DNA from 3 places in the Pseudomonas sp. BE134 genome. Region 2 is predicted to be linked to each of the others. Evidence: predicted binding sites of a transcription regulator. Region 2 holds the regulator's gene; each other region holds the start of a gene.
The links. The regulator FliA, encoded in region 2, starts transcription of late flagellar genes. The targets are predictions, from matches to a motif close to CTAAAGTTTNNNNNNNNNNNGCCGNTAA.
Positions count from the first base shown of each region.

Region 1: a site for FliA is predicted at 6,822-6,849, ahead of J2Y56_RS03215 (methyl-accepting chemotaxis protein). Genes of this name have one in related genera too.
Region 3: a site for FliA is predicted at 2,505-2,532, ahead of motA (flagellar motor stator protein MotA). Genes of this name have one in related genera too.

Region 1 covers NZ_JAVDUA010000002.1:240,234-251,031, forward strand. Annotated here, with positions in the region: gene J2Y56_RS03190 (ABC transporter permease) at 1-285, shown strand, start outside; gene J2Y56_RS03195 (SUMF1/EgtB/PvdO family nonheme iron enzyme) at 275-1,819, shown strand; gene J2Y56_RS03200 (hypothetical protein) at 1,867-2,598, shown strand; gene J2Y56_RS03205 (hypothetical protein) at 2,603-3,109, shown strand; gene J2Y56_RS03210 (VWA domain-containing protein) at 3,167-4,678, shown strand; gene J2Y56_RS03215 (methyl-accepting chemotaxis protein) at 4,737-6,713, opposite strand; gene J2Y56_RS03220 (LysR substrate-binding domain-containing protein) at 6,900-7,820, opposite strand; gene J2Y56_RS03225 (NorM family multidrug efflux MATE transporter) at 7,979-9,376, shown strand; gene J2Y56_RS03230 (bifunctional diguanylate cyclase/phosphodiesterase) at 9,483-10,798, opposite strand, start outside.
Region 2 covers NZ_JAVDUA010000026.1:45,072-55,869, reverse strand. Annotated here, with positions in the region: gene J2Y56_RS20770 (hypothetical protein) at 1-1,043, opposite strand, end outside; gene tnpC (IS66 family transposase) at 1,422-2,966, opposite strand; gene tnpB (IS66 family insertion sequence element accessory protein TnpB) at 2,983-3,387, opposite strand; gene J2Y56_RS20755 (hypothetical protein) at 3,415-3,900, shown strand; gene flhA (flagellar biosynthesis protein FlhA) at 4,205-6,334, shown strand; gene flhF (flagellar biosynthesis protein FlhF) at 6,346-7,680, shown strand; gene fleN (flagellar synthesis regulator FleN) at 7,797-8,627, shown strand; gene fliA (RNA polymerase sigma factor FliA) at 8,624-9,364, shown strand; gene J2Y56_RS20730 (chemotaxis response regulator CheY) at 9,533-9,904, shown strand; gene J2Y56_RS20725 (protein phosphatase CheZ) at 9,927-10,715, shown strand; gene J2Y56_RS20720 (chemotaxis protein CheA) at 10,769-10,798, shown strand, end outside.
Region 3 covers NZ_JAVDUA010000020.1:7,640-18,437, reverse strand. Annotated here, with positions in the region: gene rsgA (small ribosomal subunit biogenesis GTPase RsgA) at 1-504, shown strand, start outside; gene motB (flagellar motor protein MotB) at 559-1,581, opposite strand; gene motA (flagellar motor stator protein MotA) at 1,585-2,436, opposite strand; gene J2Y56_RS17360 (HDOD domain-containing protein) at 2,603-4,141, shown strand; gene J2Y56_RS17355 (rhodanese-like domain-containing protein) at 4,184-4,999, shown strand; gene asd (archaetidylserine decarboxylase) at 5,017-5,877, shown strand; gene serB (phosphoserine phosphatase SerB) at 6,001-7,215, opposite strand; gene J2Y56_RS17340 (AhpA/YtjB family protein) at 7,350-8,879, shown strand; gene J2Y56_RS17335 (membrane integrity-associated transporter subunit PqiC) at 9,151-9,864, opposite strand; gene parC (DNA topoisomerase IV subunit A) at 10,097-10,798, opposite strand, start outside.

The DNA of each region.
Region 1 (10,798 bases), on a different contig from region 2:
CTGGGTTTCAAACGCCGGGCCGTTGGCGGTTTCGTGGTCCTGCAAGCGCTGGTGCTGAGCCTTGCCGGCTACATTGGTGGGTTGGGGTTTTATGCGGTGGGCAGCCATTTGTTCGACTACCTGCTCGGCAGCAGCCAGACCACCGGCACCTTCGTTTGCCACATCACCGCCTGGCACGGCGTTGCCGCCCTGCTCCTGACCTTCCTGGTCGCTGCATTGGTGGCCGCGATCGGCGCCCTGCGAGCGATCAACATCCAACCTGCGGAGAGTCTGCGTGAGCTATAAACGTTTTGGCTTGCTGTTGCCCCTGAGCCTCGGCTACGTGCTCGACGCCTCGGCGGCGGGCTGGGAAGAGAAGTATTACAACCCGATGCCAGACGCCGCCGACGTGGTGCTGCCGATGCCCTGCGAAGGCTCGATGGTGTTTCGCAAGGTGTTCATTCCGGTCGCCGGTCCGCTGGATGACTACCCGATCAACATCGGTCAGGACGGCGCGGAATACGGCTACGTCGAACAGACCCGTCCAACCTTTATCGCCGGCAGCTTTACCGGGGCCAAGAACGACAAATCCCGCTACTACCTGATGGCCAAGTACGAGATGAGTCAGTTGCAATACGCCGCGCTGACCGAAGCCACCTGCCCCACCGCCGCCACCAAGATGCGCTTGCCGCAAACGGCGGTGAGCTGGGTGCAAGCCATCGACGTCGCCGACAAATACAACCTGTGGCTGCGCAAAAACGCCGCCGGCAAGCTGCCCAAGGAAGACGGCGCGCAAGGCTTCCTGCGCCTGCCGACCGAGGTCGAATGGGAGTTCGCCGCGCGCGGTGGGCTGGAAGTCGGTGCCGCTGAATTCCGCGACACGCACTACCCGATGCCGGAAGGCATCAACGCCTATGAGTGGTTCGCCGGGGCGCAATCGTCCAATGGCAAAGTGCAATTGTCCGGTTTGCAAAAGCCCAATCCGCTGGGCCTGCATGACATGCTCGGGAACGTCGACGAAATGATGTTCGAGCCGTTTCGCCTGAACAAACTCGACCGCCAGCACGGTCAGGCCGGTGGCTACGTCGTCCGTGGCGGCAACTACCTGACCGCGCAGGCCGACCTGCATACGGCATTGCGTAAGGAAGAGCCGTATTACAATGCCGAAGGCCAGGTAAAAAACAAAACCACCGGCCTGCGACTGGTGCTGGTCTCCCCGACCCTTACCTCTCGCGAGCGGGTCGCCAGCATCGAAGACAGCTGGAAGAAACTCGGTACCGGCAGCAAGGAAGCGGAATCCGCCGACAAAGGCACGGTTCAATCCCTGAACAGCCTGGCCTCGGGTGTCGAAGACAAAGCGCTCAAGGATAAGCTCAAGGCCTTGGAAAACCAGCTGCGCGCCAGCAACCAGCAGCAGGAAGAAACCCGCGACCAAGCAATCCGTGCCAGCCTCAACCTCGGTGCATTCCTGTGCACCAAGATGCTCGACGATGGCCAGTACGTGGACTTCCTGCAAAAGAACTACAAGCTCAATTGCGAAGCCGCGGACAAAGACGCCAGTTGCGACATGCGTAAAGGCAAGCTCGAAGAGCAAAAGGATCGCCTGCACAAACTCAGCCGTTACTACGCCAGCAGCCTGGTGGAATCGGCTACCTTGTACGGCCAGCCACTGCTTGAAACGCAAGTCCCGGTGATGGAAGAAATCATCAGCCGCAACAAACAGCTGCAAGATCTGAAACCTTACTTGCGCACCCACTGGGCCAATCAGAAGGCGTTCCTGCAAAAGCAGAAAATCGACACTGAAGCCTGGCTGACCAGCTGCAAAACCGTCACTCAATAACTCACCTTAATAACAACGCGTCAACACCGTTACGTAGGAGTTTCACCATGTCGCGCAGCCTTTGGACTCGCTTCAAGCTACAGATCGCTTTCGTAGTCGCCGGCAGCCTGCTAATGACCGGTTGCGCCAACACCGGCAGCTCCATGCTCGGCGAAGGCGACGGTGCCGACCCGCGCCTGACCCAGGGCAATGACGCAGAGTTCTTCAGCAAATCCGGATACCAGGCCTGCGCCGTCGGCGCCGGTGTCGGCATCCTCGCTTGCGCGCTGTCCAACAGCAGCAACAAAACCGTGTGCGTCATCGCCGCCGGTATTACCGCGTGTGGCGTGGCCATGGGCGCGAACTATTACCTGGATCAACGTCGTGCCGAATACGCCGACACCACCACCCGTCTGGCGAAGATGAACAGCGACGTCGAACAAGACACGCAGAAGGTGATCGCCCGTACCGAGACCGCTCAACAAGTGATCAAAGATGACCAGGCGCAAATCGCCCAGATCAAAAAGGACATCGCCAACAAAAAAGTCAACAAGAGCCAGGCACAGGCGCAAATCGCCGGGATCGATTCGGACATCGCGCGCCTGCGTAAAGACCTGGCCAACATGCGTACCAAAGTCACCGAGTACAGCAAAGTGGCAGACGCCGAGCGCTCACAAGGCACCAGCGCCGAGATCAGGCAGGTGGACATGAACATTCAGAGGATGAACCAGAAAGTCGTCAGCCTGCAGAAGGAAGTCGATGCTCTGTACAGCCAACGTTCCGCAATCACACTGGGTTAAGCACATGACGCTACAAAAACTGGTGGTCATCACTGCCGTCCTGACCTTGAGCGGTTGCGCAACCAACCCGGGCGAGTGCGATGCGACCAATCGCGACAGCAGCATGCTGACCAAGATGAACTGCGACTACTCCGGTGGTTACAGCGAACAGGTCAAGCAGAAGGAGCTGGCCCTAAGCGAGTCCCGGCAGCAAAACGCAATGTTCCATCAGGTGTACGAGAACATTCAGGCCCAGCAGCTCAGCACCAAGACCGATCTGGCCAGCCAGCAGAAATCCCAGGCGGCGCTGAATCAGTCGCTGGCGCAACTGCTGACCTCGCTCAAGGCCCGGCGCGGCAATGAAGCCCAGGTGCAGAAGCAGATCGCCGACCTCGAGAAGCAGCTCAAGGCTTCCCAAGCGGCGCCAACGACCAAATCAACGCCCGCGACGCTGGCGGCCAAGCAGCAAGAGCTGAAGGCGTTGCAGAAGAAGGTCAATCAGCTGCAATTCAGCCTCGGCTACGAAGAGTAACTTTTCACCCCGCAGGGCATCCCGACGGATGCCTGCACTTTTTCAGGAATCGTCGTCATGCAGCGGGTCATCAGGGATGCGCAAGCCACATCGGAGGGGATGAGTGCGCTGCAAGCCAAAGTCGCCCTCATCCAGAAACACTTTCCGCCGACCGTCGCCAGTCTGTTTGCTATCCCGCGGATGGGCAGCGGCGACGTGCTGGAATGGTGGACCGAACTGGGCGGCCAACCCACGCCCTATGCCGACCTCAACGAGGACGCGCAGCGACGCTTGCTGGAAACCTATGAAGTGCGTCAGACGTCCCTCGGACAGTTGGCGGATGAACTGCAAAAACGCGGTCAACCGACGGAAGCGGATGACCTGCGCAGCCTGCTCGGCGCGCCTGAGCTGGACAAACTCTACAGCCTCAACGGTGAGCCGTTGGTGGTGCGCTGGAACCTGCGTCCGCCCAAACCGATCGTGCCGCCAGTGGTTCCGGTGGTGCCGGTCGTACCACCTTCGCGCCGTGGCTGGTGGATCGCGGCAGCCTTGCTCGCGCTGCTGTTGCTGCTTCTGGCACTCTGGCTCTGGTGGTTCCTGCACCGTGAGCCCGTGGTCGTGGCTCCACCTGTAGCGCCTGTGGCACCGGTGGTAGCGCCAGTTGAGAAACCGGTTGAGAAACCGGTCGAGCCTGTCCCCGAGCCTGTCGTGGAACCGGAACCGGAACCGGAACCGAAACCTGTTCCGGCACCAGAACCCATACCAGAACCGGTACCGGAGCCCAAGCCGGTACCGCCGCCAAAACCGGCACCGGAACCCAAGCCGGTCCCGCCACCAAAACCGGTTCCACCGCCAAAACCGGTAGTGGCTGCCCCACCTCCACCTCCAGCCCCGCCACCAGCCCCGACGCTGGACAACTTCGCATGCCGTAAAAATGCGCCGGCCGCGGAGGTCCCGCAATTCGTGGTGGTGCTCGACACCTCGGGTTCGATGAACTTGAACATCAGGTCAGTGAAAGCCGACGAGGACTGGTTCTACGGTGGTGGTGACCTCAACAAGCTCCTGGACCCGAATCGCTACATGCGTCTCACCGCCAAACCCAGCCGCATGGACGTCGCCAAGGACTCGCTGGCCGGCATGATCAACGGGCTGGACCCGAAGATCGACACACGTCTGATCACCTTCGCCGGCTGCGAAAGAACACCGGACCGGGGTGTGTTCAAGTTCGGCGACCGCCCGCGACTGATCAACGGGATTCGAGGTCTGGCTCCCGACGACGGCACACCGCTGGCCGACAGCCTGGCCCACGCGGCGAGTACCGTCGACGGGCGCAATAACGATGCGGTTATCGTGATGTTTGTCGACGGAGAAGACGGCTGCGGGCAGGACGTTTGCGCAGTATCTCGTCGAATCGCCAGACAACAACCCCGCCTGCGCGTCAACGTGGTGAAAATCGGTGTTGGCGGCACGTCACGCTGCATCGCTGAAAACACCGGCGGCCGGGTTTACAACAGCACCAATGCGGCTGAACTGGGCAGCCTGTTGAAACAGGCGAGCAAGGAAGTATCCAGCAGTGCCAAGTGCGATTAGCTTGGGGACTGATCCGCAATTGAGGTGAGCCCATCGCGATAGCTATTTCAAAGGCGCCTCAACGAAACCGGTCAACCTCATGCCGCAAGCCCGCCGCCAGGCTTTCCAGCTCCTTGGCAGTCACGGCCAGGTTCGACACCACTTCACGCTGCTCACTGTTCGCCAGTGCAATACTTTGCAGGTTGCTGCTGAGCAACGTCGCCGTACTGCTTTGCTCTTGGGTCGCGGTGGTGATCGCCGCAAATTGCTGACCGGCGGAACGGCTCTGCTCGTCAATCCGCGCCAGGGCCGAGGCCACATTGGCGTTACGCGCCAACCCTTCCTGCATCAGCACATTGCCCTGTTCCATGGTGCTGATGGCGTTGCCGGTTTCTTGCTGGATGCTGCTGATCATTCCGGAAATTTCGTCAGTGGCCTGACGAGTACGCGACGCCAGGTTACGCACTTCATCGGCCACCACCGCAAAACCACGGCCCTGCTCACCAGCACGGGCCGCTTCGATGGCGGCGTTCAGTGCCAGCAGGTTGGTCTGCTCGGCAATCGATGTAATCACCCCGACGATACCGCCGATTTCCTGGGAACGCTGGCCCAGGGTATTGATCACGGTCGCGGTGCTGTTCAGCGCGCCAGCAATTTGCTCAAGCGACGACGACGCTTCGTCCATCGAGGTACGACCGATCCGGGTTTGTTGTGCGTTTTCCTGAGCCAGGCGCTCGGTGTTGCCCATGTTGTCGGCGATGTTCAGGGACGTGGCGCTGAACTCCTCCACGGCGCCGGCCATGCTGGTGATTTCGCCGGACTGCTGTTCCATTCCTTCGTAAGCGCCACCGGACAGACCCGACAATGCCTTGGCACGACTGTTGACCTCGACCGAGGCTTTTCGGATGTGCTCGACCATGGTCGACAGGGCCTGGCTCATCTGATTGAAAGCGCGGGCCAGTTGACCGATCTCATCGTTGCTCGCCACGTTCAGGCGCACGCTCAAATCACCGGCGCCCAAGGCTTCGGCCTGACGTACCAGATCACCCAGCGGCGCGAGTTTGCTGCGCAGTAACCAGACCGCCGAACCGACCGCGATCAACATCGCCAGCAAACTGCCGATGGCCAATTGAATGCCGACACTCCAGGTCACCGCACGGATTTCAGCTTTTGGCATGCTCGCCACGACCGACCATGGACCGCCATCGAACGGAACGGCCACGCTGAAGAAATCTTCGGCTTTGTCGCTCCAGAAATCGCCTTTGCCCGGCGCTTTCGCCAGACCGGCAATCGCCGGAGTCGCTTGATCCAGTGCTTGCACACCCGCAGGTGGTACCAGCCATTTGCTTTGTTCATCCAGCAACGCCAGCGAACCGGTCTGGCCGATGCGGAAGCGTTTGAGGTTGGCGAACTGAGCGTTCTGCGCATCGGTGTAATCGAATCCTACGAACAGCACGGCAATCACCTTGCCGCCGCCATCGCGTACGGGTGTGTACTGCGTCATGTAGGAACGGTCAAAGAGCAAGGCGCGACCGACGTAGCTCTGCCCCGCCATCAAGCGTGCATAAGCCGGGTTAGCATGATCGAGCAGCGTGCCGATGGCGCGGTTGCCGTCCTGTTTGGTCACGGAGGTGCTGACCCGGATAAAGTCTTCGCCGCTGCGCACGAACAACGTCGCCACGCCAGCGGTCATCTGCTTGAACCCGTCCACTTCCTCGAAGTTGTTGTTCAACACGTCGCTGCCCAGATGCAAGCCCGGTGTTTGCACACCCGCCACCGTCACCGGTTCCTCCGGGTGCAGGCTCAACCCGGTACTGAAACGCTTCTCGAACAGACCGCTCAGACGCTGGGTGCTTTCACGCAAGGTGCCGTGAAAGGTGCTCAACTGATCGGCCAGAAGCCGGGCTTCACTGGCCAGATGCTCTTCGCGGGTGGCGAGGTTGGCGGTGTCCAGCGAGCGCAGGGCGAACACGGTACTGCCAGTGATGACAATTGCCAGAATAACGGCAAGCGCAAGTCCAAGCTGTGAGGCGATCCGGGCACGGGGTTGAGACATGACAGCTCCTGGCCGAACGGCCTGACCCGGTTTGATCGGCTCAACGCTCAGCAAATGTTCTAGTAATGGGCAAAAACGGCGAACCCGTACGAAGGTTCCACTTGCAGATTTTCGGCGGTTGAACCGAATACTTGAGTAATTAACCGGGATATAGCTCAAGGCCTCTATTGCTTGAGCTCTATCGATTCAGCGCAGGTGCTCCACCGCCGGTAGATCCATGGCCCAAACCTCTCCCAACAGGAAATCGCTGAGCCGGCGCAAACGTTCACCTCCGGGGCGGGTTTTCGGCCAGACCAAGTAGTAATTCTCACCGCTGGCGACCGCCGTCGGCCACGGCAAACTCAGACGCCCCTGCGCCACATCCTCCGCCACCATCAACAAATCGCCCATGGACACGCCATAGCCTCGGGCGGCGGCGATCATGCCCAGCTCCAGGGTGTCGAACACCTGACCACCCTTGAGCGAAACCTGATCGGTCAGGCCCATGCGTTCCAGCCAGCTGCGCCAGTCACGTCGATCGGGCGTTGGGTGCAAGAGTTCGGTGCTGGCCAGGCGCGCGACGTCCCACGGCTGATCGTTCAGCAGATTCGGCGCGCCCACGGGAATCAGCTCTTCCGGAAACAACAAAGTGGCCTCCCAGTCCGGCGGGAAATGCCCGGTGCCGAGGATCACCGCGCAATCGAACGGCTCCTGATTGAAGTCCACCGAGTCGATGTCCATCCAGGCGCTGGTCAGCTGCACTTCATTGCCCGCTTGCAGGTGCCGGAAGCGGCTCAGCCGCGCCAGCAACCAGCGCATGGTCAGGGTCGACGGGGCTTTCATGCGCAGGGTGTCGTCTTCGGCGCGCAAGGTATTGCAGGCGCGCTCCAGGGCAGTGAAGCCGTCACGAATGCCCGGCAGGATCAACCGTGCCGACTCGGTCAGTTGCAAGTTGCGCCCGCTGCGGTGAAACAACCGGCAGGCAAAATGCTCTTCGAGCGTACGGATGTGGCGACTGACCGCGCTCTGGGTGATCGACAGCTCCTCGGCTGCGCGGGTAAACGAGCTGTGCCGCGCTGCCGCTTCAAATGCACGCAAGGCATATAAGGGAGGAAGACGACGAGACATGAGGAAAGCTCCTATAGCGCAATCCGGCTACCGTAGCAGAAACTCTTCAGCATGAGTCTTACTCATGCGACCCATCCTTTTTATCCCTTTGTGCAAACCCCGTGAAGCGCCGAGAATCGACGCTTTCCTGTTCTCTTTGATAATCGAGCGTGATGATCATGAAGCATCCAGCGCGTATTGAACTCCGGGCCATTCTGCGGCTGGCGGGGCCGTTGATTGCCTCGCAGTTGGCGCACATGCTGATGGTCCTCACCGACACATTGATGATGGCACGCCTGAGTCCCGAAGCACTGGCCGGCGGCAGTCTGGGCGCGGCGACCTACTCGTTTGTAGCGTTCTTTTGCATAGGCGTTATCGCCGCCGTTGGCACTCTGGTATCCATCCGTCAGGGCGCGGGCGATACCGTCGGCGCTGCGCGGCTGACCCAGGCCGGACTGTGGCTGGCGTGGTTGATGGCGCTGGTGGCCGGGCTGTTGTTGTGGAACCTCAAACCGGTGTTGCTGCTGTTCGGTCAGACAGAAAGCAACGTACAAGCGGCCGGGCAGTTTCTGCTGATTCTGCCGTTCGCCCTCCCCGGTTACCTGAGTTTCATGGCCCTGCGCGGTTTTACCAGCGCCATTGGCCGCGCCACGCCGGTCATGGTGATCAGCCTTGGCGGCACCGTGGCCAACTTCCTGCTCAACTATGCGTTGATCACCGGGATGTTCGGCCTGCCGAAACTCGGCCTGATGGGCATCGGGCTGGTGACGGCGATTGTCGCCAACCTGATGGCATTGGCGCTGGCGCTGCACATTCGTCGGCATCCGGCGTATGACGCCTATCCCTTGCGCCAGGGCCTGTCACGGCCAAACCGCCAGTACTTGAAAGAGCTGTGGCGTCTTGGCCTGCCGATTGGCGGCACGTATGCGGTGGAGGTCGGGTTGTTTGCGTTCGCCGCGCTGTGCATGGGCACCATGGGCAGCACGCAACTGGGGGCTCACCAGATCGCCCTGCAAATCGTATCGGTCGCGTTCATGATTCCGGCGGGGCTTTCTTACGCGATCACCATGCGGATCGGCCAGCATTATGGCGCCGGGCAGTTGCTGGATGCGCGACTGGCCGGACGAGTCGGCATTGCCTTCGGCGCGGCGGCGATGCTGGGTTTTGCGATGGTTTTCTGGCTGTTGCCAAATCAGTTGATCGGCTTGTTCCTGGATCACAACGACCCGGCGTTTCGCCCGGTCATTGAACTGGCCGTGAACCTGTTGGCGGTGGCGGCCTGGTTCGAACTGTTCGACGGTACACAAACCATCGCAATGGGCTGCATACGCGGGCTCAAGGACGCCAAGACCACATTCCTGGTCGGCTTGGGTTGCTACTGGCTGATTGGCGCACCGGCCGCGTGGTGGATGGCCTTTCATATGCACTGGGGGGCGACGGGCGTCTGGTGGGGGTTGGCGCTTGGGCTGGCGTGCGCGGCGGTGAGTCTGACGCTGGCGTTTGAATGGAAGATGAAGCGGATGATTCGGCGAGAGCCAACGTTGCAGCAGCGGTTCCAGGTCCCCCAGCCAGAATGAGATCCCCTGTGTGCGAGCCTGCTCGCGAAGGGGCCGTGTCAGTCGACCTCTACGTTGACTGACGCTCCGCCTTCGCGAGCAGGCTCGCTCCCACATTGGTTTGTGGTTAATTCACCACTTCTAGCATCGGCTGCTGGCGACTGTCGAAGGTCAGATATTTAACCAACTCCGCCAGCGGCAACGGCTTGCTGATCAGATAACCCTGCACCTGATCGCAGCCAAACCCACGCAACAAATCCAGCTGTTCCGCTGTTTCGACCCCCTCAGCAACCACCTCAAGATTGAGGTTGTGCGCCAGGTTGATCATCGCGTGGACCAGTTTGCGATTCTCTTCACGCTCTTCCATGCCGCCGACAAAACTCTTGTCGACCTTGAGCAGCGCAATTGGCAGGCTGTTGAGGTGCACGAAGGACGAGAACCCGGTGCCGAAGTCATCCAGCGAGAAGCGCACGCCCAGGCGTCCGAGGGCGTCCATGGTTTGCTTGACCAGATCGCTGCGGCGCATCACGGCAGTTTCGGTCAGTTCGAACTCCAGCCACTGCGCTTCGACGCCGCGTTCGGCAATCAACCGGCTCAACGTGGAGAGCAATTGGCTGTCCTGGAATTGGCGGAATGACAGGTTTATCGCCATGTGCAACGCTGGCAAACCCAGTTCGCGCAAAGCTTGCATGTCCCGCAGCGCCCGGGAAATCACCCAGTAACCCAGCGGCACGATCAAACCGCTTTGCTCGGCCAGCGGGACGAATTCGCTCGGTGGCAACAAACCGCGCTCGGCATGGCGCCAGCGCACCAAGGCTTCGAGACCGACGATCTGGCCGTCGGCAAGGTTCAGCCGCGGCTGGTAATGCAGTTCCAGTTCGTCACGGCGCAAGGCCCGGCGCAGCTCGCTTTCTAGGTCGGCCATGCTGCGGGCATTGCGGTTGATCCGTTCGTTAAAGATATGAAAAGTGCAGCCTTGCGTGCTCTTGGCTTGCTGCATCGCGATGTGCGCGTGCCACATCAGCGGGTCGGCGCCGGCCTGAGCCCGGGCGTGGGCAATGCCCAGACTGGAACCGATCAACAGGCTTTCACCGTCGACCCAGTACGGTTCAGCCAGCGCCTCGGTGATGCGTTCGGCCATCCACTCGGCGCGCTGAGGCGCACGGCGGGTGTCGATCAGCAAGGCAAATTCATCACTGCCCAGGCGCGCCAGTTGATCGCCGGCCTCAAGCTGGCTTTTCAACCGTGCGACCACTTGCAGAATCAAGCGGTCGCCGGCCTGGTGGCCGAGGGCATCGTTGGCGTGACGGAAGTTGTCGAGATCAAGGTGACCAAGGGCCAGGCCGCGGCCGTCGTTTTCCGCCAGACGCGCTGCCAGCAGGGTCTGAAATCCCTGGCGGTTGGCAATGCCGGTCAACGGATCTTGCTCGGCCAGGCGCTGCA
Region 2 (10,798 bases):
CCCGTCGCTGCAAACTCGAGCAAATGAGCGTCGTGCCAAGATTGACTAAACTGACTCTGCCCCAATAATTGATTGGCTGCGTTGTAATAAAACGCTGTTATGGGCGAGGTATCTACCCATGTGTGCCAAAAACTGATCTTGGAGTAGGTTGATTTAAGATCAAGCCTGCAGCGTTGCACTCCTTGATCTTGATAGCAGATGTTCAGCAGGTGTCCGGCACGTTTTCCAGGTAAAACCGGGTAATACACTGGTGTCGCGGAAAGTGCCACGATTCCCATTCTTCCGGTACCAGAGAGAAATGTGATTGTCATGCTGGGAAATTCGATTCGCTGACCTTGTGTAATAAGTTGTGTTGGCTTGTCATCAAAGTTTTCGGACAGAATCGGTGCGCTCCCCCCCATTCTCAGCCTCAATACTTTCGAAAACATCAAGTTCTGACCGCTGCCCGATTTGTAAACGCTGTAATTGATCCGGATATCGATGTTCTTATTCTCTGCAATCCAATAAGCGGGGAGTGTAAAGATCGGAGTAACGCCCGTCTGCACGTCGCGCTCGTCACTGTCCCATGTGGTTTTGCCGGTGGCGCGTATGCGAACGGTGTAGCCGGTCACCATACCCATATAGCTGACACTGACGGTTTTTTGATCGCTCGACAGGGTCGGTGCAATTAGATCGAACGCTTGGGGATCGATACGCAACAGCAGATATTTGGAATAAATCAGTGGAGTGTCTGGTGCGGTGCGCACGGTGAAATAAACCTTGACCGTATGGCCTATGGCATCAATGACGTCAATGCGTGGAATACGGATATTGATAACCCCCGGCGTACCGACGGTCACCACCTCTGAATGATAGACATGCCGAGGGTTTTCCCAGGTCATGCGAACTGTGTGACCCCGAGCCATACCGGTGTAATGAGGGACTTGAGCGGTAATGTACTCGGCGTGGTAAACGCTATCAAAGTCGAGTCGATCGCCGGCGGCACCATAGGCTTCGAGTACTTTCGGGTTTGCGGGATCTAGTGTGGTAGAAGTTGAGAGCATGAGGATTCTCCAGTTCGGCAGATTGCCCGGTTTAAAGAGCCGCTTTATCTGGCCTCTAACGTGCTGCGCCGACTACTGTCAGATCTGACAGTTGCGACCAGCGGTCTCGCACTTTTATTACCTCGTCCGGCAAAGCCTCTGCACCACCTGTTAGTTCTGACAGTAGACAATCGGCGCTCTCAAGTGCTGTCCTTGCCCTGGTAATTCTCCCGGCAATGTCCCTTCAGTAGCAGCTCTGTTCATTCGGCGCGAGCGTCGGGGATCTATGCCTGTGTCAGGTCTTGGAGGCTGCAATCATGGAAGCGCAACCGTTTAAAAAGCTGCAAGGCATGGAGGTGAAATTTGTATCCGATCCATGAACCACACCTACCGCCTCGTTTACCGTGGCATTTCCGGTGCGCAGTTCCACGGCAGCAACGCTTCGTAGTCGGCTACCGACTGCGCATATGGCAGTTTTTCCAGTACGTGGCGCAGCCACGTATAGGGCTCCTGGCCGTTGACCTTGGCGGTCTCGACCAAGCTATACATCTGCGCACTGGCGGTGGCGCCCTTCGGCGTATCACTGAACAACCAGGCTTTTCGTCCTATCACAAAAGGCTTTATCGCTCTCTCGGCAGCGTTATTGTCGATCGGTAAAAAACCAGCCTCCACATAACGCTCCAGCCGGCTCCAGTTGCTCGCCAGATAATTAACCGCCTTGCCCAGCACACTCTGCGGCGTCACCTGAGACTGGGTTTTATCCAGCCAGCTTTTCAGTTGACCCAGGATCGGCAAGCTCTTTTCCTGACGCCCGATAAACCGCTGCTCGTCGCTGCCGTCTTTCAGTTCACGCTCGATGCCGTACAGCTTGTTGATCATCGTCAGCGCGATATCGGCACGCCCGGTCTTTCCCTTGGGCTGCACTTTCTGCGCGTCGACGAACTTGCGGCGCGCATGGGCCATGCATGCCAGCCGCTCAACACCCGGTTGCAACGCCAGTGCGTTATAACCCGCGTAATCATCAGTCATTACGTAGCCGCGATAACTTTCCAGCAGCCGCAGCGGTACTTCCTGCGCACGGCTGGAGGTGTAGTCGAACAGCACGACTTTTCGATCCGGTGGCCCACTGGCCTGTACCCACATCCAGGATTGGCTGGTCGGGTCGCGATCCGGTTCTTTAAGCACCTGGACGCGAGTTTCATCGCAGTGGATGACCGGACTTTCCAGTAATCGGTCACGCATCAGATTCAACAGCGGTTGCAGATGTTCGCCGCACTGGATCACCCAGCGAGCCAGTGTTTGCCTTGGGATATCAATGCCATGTCGGCTCAATACTGTTTCGAAACGGTGCAGCGGTAAGCCATCTACATATTTGGTCGTTAACAACATGGCCAAAACGCTTGGGCTGGCCATGCTCTTTTCAATCAACTGCGCAGGTTTGTCAGCGGTGACCGGAGCCCTTTCACAGCCGCGGCAACCGTAGACCTTGCGGATATGTTTTATGACCCGGATTTGCATCGGCACGATATCCAGCTGCTCGCTGGTTTCTTCACTCACCACATGCTTGCGGCAACAGCAGGCACACGTCAGTTCGTGTTCAGGCAGTTCGTGGATGACTTCGATACGCGGCAGATTAGCCGACAGAGGCTTACGCTTACCACGACGTGGAGTCGGAGCGACAACCTCTTCGTCGACGTCGCCGACCAGAGTCATCGGCTCGCTTTCAGGTTCGTTGAACAGCGCCAGTTGCGGCGTATTGGGTTCAACGGTTTGTTCGCACTTGCGACCGAATAAACGGTCGCGCAAAAGCTTGATCTGTTCTTTCAGGTCGACGATATGAGTCTGATAAGCCTCCGCCGTTACCTGCTGACGACTGAATGCCTCAAGCAACATTTGCTTGAGCAAGGCTGGGTCATCAGGAAGGTCTTCGGGCATTAAATTCATGCCCGGATTATACCCGTCAGACGACGAATCTTGGAGTCAGAACTTGATGCGGGCGGTTGCGCCACAGATCAAAACCGTCGAGCAACCAATTCAGTTCCTGAACGCTTAACACGATGGCTTCCTCGGTGGCGTCGGGTGATGTTTTGAAGCGCTCTGACTCCAGGCGTTTGAGCCAAAGGCAAAAGCCGTTGCGCTCCCAGTAGAGGATTTTCACTCGATTACGGTGGCGATTCAGAAAAACAAAAAGCACGGGGTCGAACACCGCGACTTTAATATCCAGCTCGACCAGCGCAGCCAGGCCATCGATGGACTTTCGGAAGTCCACGGGCTTGGGGTAGAGGTACACTTTTTCGACTTTTGCATTGGGTCGCATCATGAGGTGCTGGCTCCAGAAAGAGTTGGGGAGCACAGCTTCGAGCATCAGATTTCGACTTGGAATGTGGGCTTCATGGAGCGCTTACTGAAATTTGTCTCGGGCACGTTGGAACAATATCCACGTGATCGGGCAATCGGTTACACCGTTACTTTTAAATTGATGCTGGATTTCACCCATTTTGTGCAGATGGCAAACATCTACATTCCGGGTTATTTGCAAGAGCGGACTAACGCAATTCGACCCGAATTGGGAGGGTTGGCGTATCACCATACCTACAGTCCGTTTTATGGTGCTGCCGGAAAAATCATCAACAACGCAACGCTCTTCGAGCTCTTTACGGGGCCGGATTCATACATGGATGACTGGATCAGCGCAGTGATGGAAAGGCGATATCACAGGCCGCAATTCAAAATAGAGGGAGACCTGATGTTTATTACCGCCCGGCAGGATTTTCGGTGGGAAGATCCTGAGCGGCAGATCGGGATCAAAGATCTTGGAATCATCCCCTTTCATTGGGCGCTGACCCTGTTAGTACAAATCAAGAAGGAACCGAAATAGTAACCCCCGTTTCTATCGTGACGCTGATGTATACGCATGAAGAGGCTGTGGACGTCGACGGTGTCACAGTGCTTAAGGGCGCACGCTACATCAATGGCAAAACATTGAGTTTTGGTCCAATCACTGACAAACAGATTCTGACCGCGGGCTAATCAATCGAATCGTCCCTCGGCAGCTGCTACAACAAAACCCCAATCGCCCCCTCTATTTAACGCCTTGGCAAAAGTTGGAAGGCTTCTTGCAATAGCCGCCCTGCGCCTGCTTCAGGCGTCAAAAGTTTGCTTTAAAGGAACGGGGAAAACCGGTGGATCGCTCTCAGTTACTCAACAATGCCCGCACAAACGTTGCCGACTTGAGTCGGGGCAACCTGGGTGTGCCGTTGTTGCTGCTGGTCATGCTGGCCATGATGATGCTGCCAGTGCCGCCGTTCCTGCTGGACGTGTTCTTCACGTTCAACATTGCGCTGTCCATTGTCGTGCTGCTGGTCTGCGTCTACGCGTTGCGGCCACTGGATTTTGCGGTGTTCCCGACCATCCTGCTGGTGGCGACGCTGTTGCGACTGGCGCTGAACGTGGCTTCCACACGGGTGGTGATGCTCCACGGTCAGGATGGTCATGCCGCCGCCGGTAAGGTGATCCAGGCCTTCGGTGAGGTGGTGATCGGCGGTAACTACGTGGTCGGTATCGTGGTCTTCGCGATTTTGATGATCATCAACTTCGTCGTGGTGACCAAGGGTGCCGGGCGGATTTCCGAGGTGAGCGCGCGATTCACCCTCGATGCGATGCCCGGCAAGCAAATGGCAATCGACGCCGATTTGAACGCCGGCCTGATCGATCAGAACCAGGCCAAGTTGCGCCGGATGGAAGTGGCCCAGGAAGCCGAGTTCTACGGCTCCATGGACGGTGCCAGCAAATTCGTGCGCGGCGACGCCATTGCCGGCCTGCTGATTCTGTTTATCAACCTGATCGGCGGCATGGCGGTCGGTATCTTCCAGCACAATATGAGCTTCGCCGACGCCGGCAAGGTTTACGCGTTGCTGACCATCGGTGACGGTTTGGTGGCGCAATTGCCATCACTGCTGTTGTCCACTGCGGCGGCGATCATGGTGACCCGTGCTTCCGGTTCGGAAGACATGGGCAAGCAAATCAACCGCCAGATGTTCGCCTCGCCAAAAGCGCTCGCCGTCGCAGCGGGTTTGATGGCAGTGATGGGCCTGGTGCCGGGCATGCCGCACTTCTCCTTCCTGAGCATGGCGGCGGTCGCTGCCTGTGGTGCTTACCTGTTCTGGAAGAAGCAGAACGTGGTCAAGGTCCAGGCCCTGCAAGAGGTCAAGCGACAGCAGGAACTGCTGCCTTCGCCGGCCCGCGCCATGGAGACCAAGGAGCTGGGCTGGGATGACGTCACGCCAATCGACATGATTGGCCTGGAAGTCGGCTATCGCCTGATTCCACTGGTGGACCGCAATCAGGGTGGGCAACTGTTGGCGCGGATCAAGGGCGTGCGCAAGAAGCTGTCCCAGGACCTGGGCTTTCTGATGCCGACGGTGCATATTCGTGACAACCTCGACCTGGCACCCAGTGCCTATCGCCTGACCCTGATGGGGGTGATTCTGGCTGAGGCGGAGATTTATCCGGAGCGCGAACTGGCGATCAACCCGGGGCAGGTCTACGGCACGCTTAATGGCATAACCGCCAAAGATCCGGCTTTTGGGTTAGAGGCGGTCTGGATCGAAATCAGTCAGCGCGCCCAGGCGCAATCGCTCGGTTACACCGTGGTCGATGCCAGTACGGTCGTGGCCACTCACTTGAACCAGATTCTGTACAAACACTGCAGCGAACTGATCGGTCACGAAGAAGTCCAGCAACTCATGCAATTGCTGGCCAAAAGCTCGCCCAAGCTGGCTGAGGAGTTGGTTCCGGGCGTGGTTTCGCTGTCGCAGTTGCTTAAGGTGTTGCAGGCGCTGCTGGCCGAACAGGTGCCCGTGCGAGATATTCGCAGCATCGCCGAGGCGATCGCCAACAACGCCGCCAAGAGTCAAGATACTGCCGCTCTGGTGGCCGCTGTGCGTGTCGGCGTATCCCGCGCAATCGTCCAAAGCATTGTAGGCACTGACTCTGAGCTACCCGTGATCACTCTGGAACCAAGGTTGGAACAGATATTGCTCAATAGTCTGCAGAAGGCAGGACAAGGCTCGGAAGAGGGTGTTCTGCTGGAGCCAAGCATGGCTGAAAAACTGCAGCGCTCGTTGATCGATGCCGCGCAGCGTCAAGAAATGCAAGGTCAACCGGTGATTCTGCTGGTGGCCGGCCCGGTTCGCGCGATGTTGTCGCGATTTGGCCGACTGGCAGTCCCGGGCTTGCATGTGTTGGCTTACCAGGAAATTCCTGACAACAAGCAAGTGACCATCGTTGCGACAGTAGGGCCCAACGGCTGAGGTAGTGGTTTATGCAAGTTAAGCGTTTTTTCGCCGCCGATATGCGTCAGGCCATGAAACTGGTTCGTGATGAGCTGGGCGCCGATGCCGCCATTATTGGCAATCGCCGGATTGCCGGTGGTGTCGAGTTGACGGCTGCGCTGGATTACAAATTGTCGGCGCTGGCCCCGCGTGTTCCGAACATGGAACTCGAGGATGAGCTGCGCAAGACCCAGTCGCGCATCGTCACGGCCCAGGCCGAATTGAGCCTGCGTGGCGACGGCGAAACCGAAGGCGACAAGACCACCAATCGCCAGTTGTTCGCCGGCCTGCCATTGACGGCCGCCGAGCCGCTGATCGAACCGACCTACGCCGAACCGCGTCGCGCGGCACCCGCCCCGGCACCTGCCGCCGGCGGTGTTGACCCACGTGCGTTCGACTCGATGCGTTTTGAGCTCAACAGCCTGCGCGAACTGATGGAAGTGCAACTCGGCTCGCTGGCCTGGAATCAGCTGCAAGGCAGCCGTCCGGCCCAGGCTAACCTTTGGCGTCGCCTGCAACGCATCGGCCTGTCCGGCCCGTTGTCCCGCGATTTGTTGGCTATGATTCCTGACATTGATGAACCCCGTCAGGCGTGGCGCATGTTGCTGGCGCATTTGGCGCGGATGATCGCCACACCGGAAGTCGAGCCACTGGAAGAGGGCGGTGTGATTGCCATGGTCGGTCCTGCCGGTATGGGCAAGACCACCACCCTGGCCAAGCTCGCCGCCCGTTACGTACTCAAGTACGGTGCACAGAATATCGCGCTGGTGAGCATGGACAGCTTTCGCATTGGCGCCCAGGAGCAGCTCAGGACGCTCGGGCGGATTCTCAATGTGTCGGTGACCCATGTCGATCCGGGGCAGTCATTGGTACAGGCGCTGGAACCGCTGCTGCGCAAACGCGTGGTGTTGATTGATACCGCGGGCCTTCAGGCCAGCGATCCGGCACTGCGTATGCAACTCGAAAGCCTGGCCGGACGTGGCATCAAATCAAAAAATTATCTGGTGTTGGCAACCACTAGCCAGAAACAGGTTCTAACAGCCGCTTATCATAGCTACAAGCGTTGTGGGCTCGCTGGCTGCATCCTGACTAAACTGGATGAAACGGCAAGTCTGGGCGAGGTGTTAAGCCTGGCGATCAGTCATGAGTTGCCGGTGGCTTATCTGACCGACGGCCCGCGGATTCCGGATGATTTGCATCTGCCGCGACGTCATCAGTTGGTCAGCCGCGCCGTTAGCGTACAAATGCAGGAAGAACCCAGCGAAGAAGCCATGGCTGATATGTTCGCTGATATTTACCACAGCCCGACCAAGCAGGTCGGCTAAGGTAGTAATGAACAGTTTTTGTACCTACATCGATGGCCTGCCATGCATTGTTCCTTTAGCGAACGCGCAGCCAGTAATGTGGCCTCCGTCTATGCAAGACAAGGTAAAGAAATAACATGGGCAGCATGCATCCCGTACAGGTGATTGCGGTGACCGGCGGCAAAGGTGGCGTCGGCAAGACTAACGTGTCAGTGAATTTGTCACTGGCCCTGGCCGAGCTCGGCCGTCGCGTCATGCTGTTGGACGCTGACCTGGGCCTGGCGAATGTCGACGTCCTGCTGGGACTGACACCCAAACGTACCCTGGCCGACGTGATTGAAGGCCGCTGCGAGCTGCGCGACGTTCTGTTGCAGGGGCCGGGCGGTGTTCGAATCATTCCGGCGGCCTCCGGCACACAGAGCATGGTTCACCTGAGCCCGGCTCAACACGCCGGCCTGATCCAGGCCTTCAGCGACATCGGTGACAACCTCGACGTCCTGGTGATCGACACGGCTGCGGGTATTGGCGACTCGGTCGTCAGCTTTGTTCGTGCAGCGCAAGAAGTCTTGCTGGTGGTCTGCGACGAGCCGACCTCCATCACCGACGCTTACGCGCTGATCAAGTTGCTTAACCGCGATTACGGCATGAACCGCTTCCGCGTCCTGGCCAACATGGCCCAGAGCCCGCAAGAGGGTCGTAACCTGTTCGCCAAGTTGACCAAGGTCACTGATCGCTTCCTCGACGTCGCTCTGCAGTACGTCGGCGCGGTGCCTTACGACGAAAGCGTGCGCAAGGCCGTGCAGAAGCAACGCGCTGTTTACGAAGCCTTCCCGCGTTCCAAGTGCGCCCTGGCCTTCAAGGCCATCGCGCAGAAGGTCGATACCTGGCCATTGCCTGCCAACCCGCGCGGGCACCTGGAGTTTTTCGTCGAGCGGCTGGTGCAGCAGACCGCGGGTCCCGTTCTATGACAGCCAGTGGCTACAACCTCTACAAGAACTCGGCACGTGACGCGCAGTACGAGCTGATCGAGCGTTACGCGCCACTGGTCAAACGCATTGCTTACCACTTGCTGGCCCGTCTGCCAGCCAGTGTTCAGGTTGAAGACCTGATCCAGGCCGGGATGATCGGCCTGCTGGAAGTGTCGACCAAATACGACGCCAGCAAGGGCGCGAGTTTCGAGACGTACGCGGGCATACGAATCCGCGGCGCCATGCTTGATGAAGTGCGCAAGGGGGACTGGGCTCCGCGTTCGGTCCACCGAAATACCCGCATGGTCAGTGACGCAATTCGCTCTATTGAAGCTAAAACCGGTCGTGACGCTAAAGATCACGAGGTTGCGGCCGAACTCCAATTGAGTCTCGACGATTATTACGGGATTTTGAACGACACCCTCGGTAGCCGCTTATTCAGTTTCGACGATCTGTTGCAGGACGGCGAACACGAAGGGCTGCACGAGGATGGCGCGAGTGCTCATCTCGAGCCGTCACGCGATCTGGAAGATGAACGCTTCCAGGCGGCGCTGGCGGACGCGATTGCCAATTTGCCGGAGCGTGAGCGACTGGTGTTGGCGCTGTACTACGACGAAGAGTTGAATCTCAAGGAAATCGGTGAGGTCCTGGGGGTCAGCGAATCGCGGGTCAGCCAGTTACACAGCCAGTGCGCGGCCCGTTTGCGGGGGCGTTTGGGGGAGTGGCGAGCGCGCTGAAGGCAGTGTGGGGGACACTGCGAACGAGTCTGGTGCGGTTTTGAACGGCACTGGTCGCGATCTGTTGTGCTCCAGACAGTCATCGAATGCATTGCCGGTTTGAATGAAATGGCGTGTCCAGGTGCTGGGCGCGTTTAAGACTGCTTGGAGGTCGAATTGGACAAGAACATGAAAATCCTCATCGTTGATGACTTCTCAACGATGCGGCGGATCATAAAAAACCTGTTGCGTGACCTTGGGTTCACCAACACGGTCGAAGCCGACGATGGCACTACTGCCATTCCGGTTCTCAACAGCGGAAGCATCGACTTTCTGGTAACGGACTGGAACATGCCTGGCATGACCGGTATCGATTTGCTGCGCCACGTGCGCGCCGATGAAAAGCTCAAGCACTTGCCGGTGCTGATGGTGACTGCTGAAGCCAAGCGCGAGCAGATCATCGAAGCGGCCCAGGCCGGTGTAAACGGCTATGTCGTCAAACCCTTCACGGCCCAGGCGTTGAAAGAAAAAATCGAGAAGATTTTCGAACGCATCGGTTGATCCACTGCGCCACGGGGGAGCTATGGAGCATAAAGAATCTTCAATGGGCGATTTTGAATCGACCCTGAAAAAACACGCAGTGGAACTGGTCGAGAGCCTTGAAAAGGGCCGGTTCGGCGACGCTGTGCAATTGATCCATGAGCTCAATCAGACCCGTGACCGCGGCCTGTACCAGGAAGTGGGCAAGCTCACTCGCGAGCTGCACAGCGCGATCGTCAATTTCCAGATTGACCCTGACATGCCGCAAGCCGAGGAAGTTTCACAGATCACGGACGCCACTGAGCGCCTGGGGTATGTGGTCAAGCTGACCGAGGCTGCGGCCAACCGCACCATGGATCTGGTGGAGAGCGCCACGCCGCTGGTCAACAGCTTGAGCGCAGAAGCCCAGGCGTTGAGCACGGACTGGAGCCGGTTCATGCGTCGCGAAGTCGGGGCGCAAGAGTTCCGTGAGCTGGCCCGTCGGGTCGACGGTTTCCTGACTCGCAGCACCGAAGACAACCGCACGGTGTCGAGCAACCTCAACGACATCCTGCTCGCTCAGGATTACCAGGACCTCACCGGTCAGGTCATCAAGCGCGTGACTCAATTGGTCACCGAAGTTGAAAGCAACTTGCTCAAGCTCGTACTCATGGCCAGCCAGGTAGATCGCTTTGCGGGTATCGAACATGACCGTGAATCGATGCTGGCTGAAAAAGATCCGCAAAAACATCTCTCTCAGGGTGAAGGTCCGCAGATTCATGCCGATAAAAGAGAAGATGTTGTGTCCGGTCAGGACGATGTGGACGATTTGTTATCCAGCCTAGGATTTTAGAGTTTTAGCATTTTAGGTTTTTTAGGTTTTTAGACCTCAGGAGCACCCCCTTAATGAGCTTCGGCGCCGATGAAGAGATCCTT
Region 3 (10,798 bases), on a different contig from region 2:
AATGCCTTGCTGGCGGTTTACCGCACACTCGGTTACCCGGTGCTGGAAGTGTCGGCGCATCACGGCAATGGCATGGAGCAACTTCAAGAGCAACTGGACGGACGCATCAGCGTGTTCGTCGGCCAGTCCGGTGTCGGCAAGTCGTCGCTGGTCAACAGCCTGCTGCCGGAAGTCGAAGCCCGTGTCGGCCCGTTATCCGAACTGTCCGGCCAGGGCACTCACACCACGACCACCGCGCGGCTGTTCCACTTCCCCGGTGGCGGTGAGTTGATCGACTCCCCGGGTATTCGTGAATTCGGTCTGGGCCACGTCAGCCGTGCCGACGTCGAAGCCGGTTTCATCGAGTTCAACGACCTGATCGGCACCTGCCGCTTCCGTGACTGCAAACACGACCGTGAACCGGGTTGCGCCCTGCTCAAGGCCCTCGAAGAAGGCCGCGTGCAGCAGCAACGGATGAACAGCTACCGCTCGATCATTGCCAGCTTGCCTGAGACCAGCTACTAAGCAGCAGCCTCCAGACACAAAAAAGCCGCGATCATCTCGCGGCTTTTTTGTGGGTCACGGCTTCGGCGGCTCCGCCGGTTTCGGTGCCGGGTTTTCGAAGATGTTCAATCGCTCGCGAAGCTCATGGGCCGGCAGCGGTTCTTTATCCGCCGGCAATGCGTTCGGATCGGCTGGCTTGGCCGGCACTTCGCCCGTACCGCTATGCGCTGGTGCTGGCGCAGGTTCCGCACCCTGTGAACCTTCGATGGCGCGCTGGGCTTTCTTGGTCAGCACCACAATGTCGATCCGGCGATTGACCGGATTGAACGGGTTCTCCCGGTCGAACAGCGCCGACGAGGCATAACCGACCACCCGCGCCACCTGTTGATCCGGATAACTGCCGGCGATCAGCGCACGGCGGGCGGCATTGGCACGGTTGGCCGAGAGTTCCCAGTTGCCGAAATCACCGGTGCCCGAGTACGGCTTGGCATCGGTATGGCCGCTGATGCTGATCTTGTTCGGCACCGCTTTGATGGTGTCGGCCATGGCCAGCAGAATGTCTTCGAAATACGGTTTGAGTCGCGCACTGCCGGAGTCGAACATAGGGCGGTTTTCCGCGTCCATGATCTGGATGCGCAAACCGTCCTGGGTGATCTCGAACAGGATCTGGTCCTTGAATTTCTGCAGTTGCGGATTTTCATCGACCTTGTTCTGCAACTCTTGCAGCAACAATTCCAGGCGTTCCTTCTCAACCAGCTCGGCCATGCCTTCGACTTGTTCGGTGTCGATGGTGACGCGGTCTGGCTGGGGCTCAGACTTAACTTCAGGGTTAAGGGTTTTCTCTGGCGCCAGAGTCGGAGAACCGCCCAGATCGATGATGTACGGCGTGCCACTTTCGGTAAAGCCGACCGGATCCTTGAAGTAACCGGCGATGGCGATTTTCTGTTCCGGTGTTGCAGTGGACAGCAGCCACAGCACCAGGAAGAACGCCATCATCGCCGTCGCGAAGTCAGCGAAGGCGATTTTCCAGGAGCCCCCGTGATGCCCGCCCGCGTATTTTTTTACGCGCTTGATGATTATCGGCTGGTTATTTTCCATGACTTAGCGACCGCGAACCGCTTGTTCCAGCTCAGCGAAGCTAGGACGGTGCGCCGGGTACAGCACTTTGCGTCCGAACTCTACGGCCAGCGATGGCGGCATGCCGGAGGCCGAGGCAACCAGCGACGCCTTGATGGCTTCGTAAACGTTCAGCTCTTCCTTGGCGTCGTGGGCCAGTGCATGGGCCAGCGGGCCGAAGAAACCGTAGGCGGCGAGAATACCGAAGAAGGTACCGACCAGTGCCGCACCGACGTGCACGCCGATCATTTTCTGATCGCTTTCACCCAGGGACGCCATGGTCACCACGATACCCAGTACCGCCGCGACGATACCGAAACCCGGCATGGCGTCAGCGATGCCGTTCACCGCGTGAGAGGGGTGATCCAGGTCTTCCTTGAGGCTGGTCAGCTCCATGTCGAACAGGCCTTCGAGCTCATGGGGCGCCATGTTGCCGGATGACATGATGCGCAGGTAATCGCAGATGTACGCGGTCATGCGGTCATCTTTGAGCACCGCCGGGTACTTGGCGAAGATCGGACTCGCCGCGGCATCTTCGATGTCGCCTTCGATGGCCATCATGCCTTCGCGGCGGCTTTTGTTGAGAATCTCGTAAATCAGCCCCAGCACTTCAAGGTAGAAGGTGTGGTTGAAACGCGAGCTGAACATCCCGAAGGCTTTCTTCAGCGTGAGTTTGACCATATGGCCTGGGTTGGCCTGCAGGAATGCGCCCAGGGCCGCACCACCGATAATCATCACCTCGAAAGGCTGAATAAGGGCGGCAATCTTGCCGTGTGAGAGCACGTATCCGCCAAGCACGCTTGCGAATACGACGATGATGCCGAGAATTTTAGCCATAGGTAGGAGAGCACTTACTGAGTCGGGTTCAAGGTCATATTCGGAAGTTGAAAAATCTCTTCTTCTCCTTATCGGCAAAACTGCGCCAGACTATAGGCCGTTCAAGCGAAAAGCTAATTTAGCCTACTCCGGGCATAGGTAATGCAGACGATGATTGCGTCCAACCATGGCTAACCCAACGAACATTGCGACTCAAAAACCGACCACACTTGAAGGCTGGGTCAAGCTTCTCGATGGCGTGCGCCTGCCAGTTCCGCAAGATGCCCATGACCGTGTCAGCAAGGCCATCGCCGATAACCGCAGTTCGCTTCGGGATATCGCAGAGCTCATGCAAGACAGCCCTGCCCTGGCCTTGAGCATCATTCGTGAAGCCAACCGTCACACCCACGGCAGCATGACCGAGCCCGCGGAAAACCTTGAAGTGGCGATCAATCGCCTCGGTTTGAAACGCACCGAAGAACTGCTCGCCCGCCTGCCCGCTGAGCCCCTGGCACAGATCCCGATTGCCTTGCGCCAGTTGCAGATGATCAGCCAGCATGCGACGCAACAGGCCAACGGTTTTTTTGCCAGTCGCCTCGCGCGACTGTGGCAGGACATTCACTGGGGCAGCCTGCTGTTTCTCTCGCCGCTATGGCCCATGGCGCTGACCCATCCGCAATTGCTTGAAGAGTGGGAGCTGCGGGTCTTCCATAAAGGCGAATCGGCACGCAAGGTCGAAAAGCAATTGTTCGGCGTGCGTCTGCTGGACATATGCCAGACCCTGGTGAGCCTCTGGCGCCTGCCGATTTGGGTGGAACAGGGATATCGCCTGCTGCTGACCGAGCAGCGCGAACTGGTCAAGGTCTTGCGCATTGCCCGCGACAGCGATCATCCCTTGCGCCAGCAAAACCGCCTCGATGACGATCCGACCCTGCGTCGCTGGCTCAATCAGCCGGCCAATACCGTGCTGTTGGCCAACGGCCTGGCGCTGTCGGCGCAACAGGCGTGGGACAGTCCTCACAGCGCGCGCTGGCAATACCTGACCAGTCTTTACCTGCAAATCCCCATGGCCGACGTGCAGCAGCAATTGCACCAACAGGCCGCCAACAGCGCCCGGCTACATACCATGCCGGACCTGTGGCACCCGGCCGTATCGCTGCTCTGGCCGCCGGGCATGAACCGTATCCACGCCGGGCTGCTACCGGCACCGGCGCCGACCACCGAAGACCTGGCGAAGTGGCGCAGCCAGTGCGCCGAGTTACTGCTGGAGCCAAGCCCCTTCACCAACGCCATGCACTTGACCACCTCCGCCCGGGACGCCCTGGTCGCGTGCGGCATGCGCCGGGTGATGATCTTGATGGCTGACCGCACACACGCCAATCTGCGGGTACATCAGGTTGCCGGATTGCCAAAAGAAACGGCCGGGTTGAATTTCGTGGTGAACCAAAGCAACGTCCTGCAACGATTGCTCTCGCAACAGGCTCAGGTGCGCCTGACACCGGCCAACACCGCCCAATTCTCAGCCTTGTTGCCTGCCAGCCTGCGCGCACAATTCCGTGGCGAACACCTGTTGCTGCGCTCGCTGATCAATAATGGTCGGGTGATCATGGTGGTGGTGGCAGATCAGGGTGGCGGACCGCTCTCGGAAATCACCGTGCAAGCCTTCGGCAAAACCGCGCAGTGCATCGAGAAAGCCCTACACACCTTTAGCCACCGCGGCCAATGACGCTGCGTTACAATCCTCCCTTTTGTGCTCTGGAGACCTCACATGTCTGACTTCTCTGGCTTGCCGCTGGTGATCGAGCCGAGCGACTTGCTCCCTCGTCTTGAGTCCCGCGACCTGATTCTGGTGGACCTGACCAGCAGTGCCCGTTATGCCGAAGGGCACCTTCCCGGCGCGCGTTTTGTCGATCCGAAACGCACGCAACTCGGGCAGGCGCCAGCGCCGGGGCTGATGCCACCGAAAGCGGCGCTCGAAGCGTTGTTCGGAGAGCTGGGCCACCATCGCGATGCAGTGTATGTGGTGTATGACGATGAAGGCGGCGGCTGGGCCGGGCGTTTTATCTGGCTGCTGGACGTTATCGGTCACAAAAAGTACCACTACGTTGATGGCGGCCTGCCGGCCTGGCTGGCAGAAGGCATGCCCATGTCGATCCAGATTCCGGCACCCGTTGGCGGCCCGGTGGCATTGACCCTGCACGACGAACCCACCGCCACCCGCGAGTACCTGCAAAGCCGTTTAGGTGCCGCCGACCTGGCGATCTGGGACGCGCGCGGGCCGCTGGAGTACTCCGGCGAGAAAGTGCTGGCGGCCAAGGCCGGGCACATTCCCGGTGCCGTCAATTTCGAATGGACCGCGGGCATGGATAAGGCGCGCAACTTGCGCATCCGCACGGACATGCCGCAGATCCTCGAACAGCTCGGCATCAGTAAAGACAAAGAAGTGATTACCCACTGCCAGACTCATCACCGTTCTGGCTTCACCTATCTGGTGGCCAAATCCCTCGGTTATCCGCGGGTCAAAGGCTATGCCGGTTCCTGGGGCGAATGGGGCAACCACCCCGACACCCCCGTAGAGATTTAAGGTTTTAAGGACAGTTAATGAATAAGCGTCTGTTTATCCTCAGCCAATACCTGCTGCCCCATCACTTGCTCTCGCGACTGGCCGGCTGCATTGCCGAATGCCGCGTACGCTGGTTCAAAAACGCCTTTACCGCCTGGTTCGCCAAGCGTTATCAGGTGGACATGTCCCAGGCCCTGGTCGAAGACCTGACCGCTTACGAGCACTTCAATGCGTTCTTCACCCGCGCCCTGAAAGACGGCGCTCGCCCGCTCGATGAAACCCCGGGTGCCATTCTCAGCCCGGCCGATGGCGCGGTCAGCCAGCTCGGCCCGATCGAACACGGTCGCGTGTTCCAGGCCAAGGGCCACAGCTTCAGCGTGCTGGAATTGTTGGGCGGTGATGCTGCGAATGCCGCGCCGTTCATGGGCGGTGATTTCGCCACCATTTACCTGTCGCCGAAGGACTACCACCGCGTGCACATGCCGCTGGCCGGCACTCTGCGTGAGATGGTCTACATCCCGGGCCGAATCTTCTCGGTCAACCAGACCACCGCCGAAAACGTTCCCGAGCTGTTCGCCCGTAACGAGCGCGTGGCGTGCATTTTCGACACCGAGCGCGGGCCGATGGCCGTGGTGCTGGTGGGCGCGATGATCGTTGCGTCGATCGAAACCGTCTGGGCCGGGCTGGTCACGCCACCGAAACGCGAGCTGAAAACCTTCCGTTACGATGAAGCCGCCCGCGCGCCGATCCATCTGGAAAAAGGTGCGGAACTGGGTCGCTTCAAACTGGGTTCGACTGCTGTCGTGCTATTCGGGCCAGATCAAGTGCAGTGGTCTGAAGAGCTGGCGGCGGGTTCGCCGGTGCAGATGGGCCAGGGAATGGGCCTGCCAAAAGCCTAAAGGCCAAACTGCATCCCTGCGGGATCTGGCTTGCCCGCGAAAGCGTCGGCACAGACAACATAGATGTTGGATGTTCCGGCCTCTTCGCGGGCAAGCCCGCTCCCACATTTATTTTTGCGGCGTCTAGAGCTGTCCGTCGCGATCGCGGAAGCCCAGCAGGTACAGCACACCATCCAGCCCAAGGGTGGAAATCGCCTGTTTCGCCGATTGCTTCACCAGCGGCTTGGCCCGGAACGCCACACCCAATCCCGCAATCGCCAGCATCGGCAGGTCATTGGCGCCGTCGCCGACTGCAATGGTCTGCTCCAGTCGCAATCCTTCCTTATGGGCCAGCTCACGCAGCAAGTCAGCCTTGCGCTGCGCATCGACAATCGGCTCGACCGCAACCCCCGTGACTTTCCCGTCGACCACTTCCAGTTCGTTGGCAAATACGTAGTCAATGCCCAGCTTGGTCTGCAATTGCTTGGCGAAGTAGGTAAAACCACCGGACAGAATGGCGGTCTTGTAGCCCAGACGCTTGAGTTCGGCGAACAGGGTCTCGGCACCTTCGGTCAGGCGCAGGGAAGCACCGATCGAATCCAGCACGCTGACGTCCAGACCTTGCAACAACGCCAGACGCTCTTTGAAGCTCGCACGGAAATCCAGCTCACCGGCCATCGCTCGCTCGGTGATTTCCGACACTTGATCGCCGACACCCGCGGCCTTGGCCAGTTCGTCGATCACTTCTGCTTCGATCAGGGTCGAGTCCATGTCGAACACCGCCAGGCGACGGTTGCGACGGAACAACGAGTCTTCCTGAAAGGCGATGTCGACGTTCAGTTCCTGCGCAACGCTGAGGAATTCGGCCCGCAGCGCCTGCGGATCAGCCGCTTCGCCACGCACGGAAAACTCGATGCAACCCTTGCCCTTGTCAGCCGGGGTGTCGAGCGGCATGCGCCCTGACAACCGATCGATGTGATCGATGTTCAGGCCATATTTGGCGGTAATCGAGCTCACGGCCTGCAATTGCCCGGCAGTCACTTTGCGGGTCAATAGCGTCACGATGTGGCGTTTCTTGCCCTGGTTGCCGACCCACTGCTGATAGTCCTCTTCGGATACCGGCGTGAAACGGACCTGTTGATCGAGCTCGTAACCCTTGAACAGGATGTCTTTGAGCACCGACTTGCCTTGCTCGGTATCCGGAATTTCAACCAGGATGCCGAACGACAGGGTGTCGTGGATCACCGCCTGACCGATGTCGAGAATGTTCACACCACCCTGGGCCAGAACGCCGGTTATGGCCGCAGTCAGACCCGGACGGTCGACTCCCGTGATGTTTATCAGGACGATTTCGCGCAAGGCGCACCCCCGCAAGTGGAAAAAAACCGCATTCTACCCACTTTCAGTGACCATCGGGCACCGTGAGCGCTTTGCCGGCCTATGGCCTGTCGCTATACTGCGCGTCAACTTCACGGACAAAGAGCCGAGCGCAAGTGAACCGGCCCACGCCAGTAAAAACCGATAACTTCTTTCTGCTGATCTTCCGGGCACTGCGCCACCGCCGTGTACCGATTGCATTGCGCATCGCCAGCCATAACGTGATCCTGGTCGCTCTGGCCCTGGTGATCTACGCCGGTGTCATGGGTTTGCAGTTCAAGCAGGCCATGCACGAGCAGGCAGATGCGCTGGGTGAAAGCCTGACCACGCAGACCGCCACCTCCGCTACGGAGCTGTTGGTGTCCAACGACATCCTCAGCCTCAACGTGCTGCTCAACAACCTGACCAAAAACAAGCTGGTGGCCCACGCCGCCATCTATAGCGTGGATAACCGCATCCTCGCCGAGGCCGGTCAGCGTCCCAAGCACAGCCTGCTGGGCGAAGCCGAGGGCATGTACCAGAGCAAGATCACGTTCCAGGACGTGACCGCAGGGCAACTGCGCATCAGCCTGGACATGGATCAATTCCAGCAACCCATGACCATCAGCCTGCAAAGCATGGGCATTTTGAGTGCGATCCTGTTGGCATTGTCCCTGGCCCTGAGCCTGCGCCTGGGTCGGCACATCTCTACGCCGCTGCTGCAATTGCGCGTATGGCTGCGCAATATCGACGAATACACTCCGGCCACCGACCGTCAGGACGAGATCGGCGACCTTGCCCGTCAGTTGCACGCCAATTTCGCACCGGAGCCTGCCGAGCCGGAACCAGTACCGGAGCCTGAATACGACGACAGCGATGAAGACGCGAACGACAACGAGCCGACCTTCGAAGTACGCAACTTGCGTGACCCGAGTTTCGATGAAACCAAACCGGTCGCCAGCCTGAAACCCGCGCCACGACAGATTGTCAGCACTGTTGAAGATGATGATGACGATGACGCTTTTGCCGATCTGCGCGACGAGTCGATCGCCGTCGCCCTGAAACCCGCCGCAAAACCGGTGATTTCGAACGCGCCACAACACAGCGCCGTCCTGGCCGTGCAACTGGGCGCTCAGGACCAACTGCGTCGCCTGCCCCGCACCCGCCTCGAAGAATTGCTGAAACGCTATCGCGACTGCCTCGATCAGGCCGCTTCGCTCTACCAGAGCGAACTGCATACCCTGAACGATGGCAGCACACTGATGCTGTTCCACACCGAAGACAGCGGCGACGACTACCTGACCAACGCCATCTGCTGCGGTGAGTTGTTGCGAGCCCTGGGCCATCAGTTGCAGATCGAAGTCGCAGACAGCGGCATCACCCTGCAATTGCAGTTGGGTCTGACGCTGGGTGAGGAGTTGTACGGTATGACCCAGATCGACTTGTTGCTGACCGAACCCGCTCAGGACGCACTGGCCCTGTCTCAACACAGCCGCAATCTGCTGCTGGTGGAGCGCAAGATCGGTGACGACGTGCTGATTCGTCAGCGTGCGCGGATTCGCCCGATTGCGAGCCCTGAGGGTGCTTGCTGCGTGGAGCGGTTGATGGAGCCTTATCCATCGATGCTGGAACGGCAATTGGCGCGGATGCATGAGCGTCGGGCGTAAGCACTAGCCCCGATATAAAAGAAACCCGCAGATGAGGGATCATCTGCGGGTTTTTTGTTGGTTCTATGTAGCAGCTGCCGAGCCTGCGAGGCTGCGTTCGACTGCGCAGCAGTCGTAAAGGGCAATGGGTGCATTCAGACAGACCGCACTTATAGGACTTGCGAGGACTTCCTCCTCGAACGCAGCCTCGCAGGCTCGACAGCTGCTACAAGCCCCCGCAGAAACAACAAAGCCCGCATCACTGCAGGCTTCGTGTTGAATCATTCCTGATTTAGAACCTGAACACTTCCATATCGGTCCGGATCGGCGAAGCCATCGGGATCTTCGGCTGTTTCTCTTGCTCAGCTGCCGGAGCGACAGGTTTGGGCGTCGATTTACGCGGTGCATCGGCAATCGCTGGCTGGTTGGCCAATGGCTTGAGCGCCACCGACAACTGCTCCGCCAGACGCTGCAACAACACCCCTTGCGCCTGAACCTGCGCCGCTGTGCCGCCTGCGTGATCTTCTTGCAGGTGAATGATGCGGTTATCGCGAACTTTTCCGCGACGGTCGATCAATCGCCATTGCGCATCAAGGATTGCCGGTTGCGACACACCCGAGTCCAGCCGGGTAATCGTCAGCAGAACCTGAACATCCGGGGTAAAGCCCGCTGTGGCAGGCGCCAGCACCACGCGCTGGCTGTCCAGACGACCCGCTACCTGACGCAGCAACAGCTGATCAATGTCGGATGACAGGCTGCCCGCCCAACGACCATCCGTGGCAGCTTGCAGACTTCCATCGGGCTGACGCTGCAACAGGGTTTCGCGTTGCAGGTAATCGGCAACCGTTACCGGGCCCAACAATACCGCCATACCCCCGCTTTGTGCGGGTGGAACCGGATTTCCGCTGTCCAGCTGATACAGCGACACCGGTTGATGAACGCTGCAACCCGCCAGGCCTAAAACGCTGGCGAGCATCAAAATAAAAGGAAGGCGCAGAGCAGTCATCGTCCCATCCAGGTGGCTGCCACAAGGCTAACCACAGTGAAAATACTCAAAACATATGAAGAACGCTCGGCCACGCCGGCGCTTGAAAGGCCCTATCATCCGTGAATATGCGTTCCGACTCCAGCGCCAAAGCATTGATCTACGCGTTAAATCGCAGATCGAACGCTCTTGAGGGCATTAGCGACTGTGTTCCCCGCAGGAGGGAAACCGTCGAAAACGCCCCCTGGGACGCTTAATTGAGGTTTTCGACGAGCAGCGCATCCACCCGCTGAAAGCCACGTGGCAATTTGTTACCACGACGTCCACGCTCACCTTTGTAGTGCTCGAGGTCGTCGGCTTTCAGTGACAAGGTACGTTTACCGGCCTGCAACACCAAGGTGGCACCCTCCGGCAGTACGGCGATGTCCGTGACATATTCTTCGCGGTTGGCCACACGTTCACCGGTGATACCGATGATCTTGTTGCCTTTGCCCTTACCTAATTGTGGCAGGTCGCTGATTTTGAAGATCAGCAGGCGACCTTCGGTCGTGACCGAGGCCAGCCAGTTGCTCTCGCGATCAGCCACCGGGCGCGGAAGAATGACTTTCGAGTTGCTCGGCAAGCTCAGCAGCGCCTTGCCAGCCTTGTTCTTGGCCTGCAAATCTTCACCTTTGACCACGAAACCATACCCGGCGTCGGACGCAATCACATACAGCGAATCGTCTTCTGGCATCAGCACGCATTCAAAACTCGCGCCAGGCGGTGGCGTCAGACGACCGGTCAACGGCTCGCCCTGGCCACGGGCCGATGGCAACGTGTGCGTTGCCACCGAATAACTGCGACCAGTGGAGTCGATAAAGACTGCAAACTGGTTGGAGCGACCGGCCGCCAGGGCCTTGAAACCGTCCCCGGCCTTGTAGGAAAGCCCGGTGGCGTCGATCTCGTGCCCTTTGGC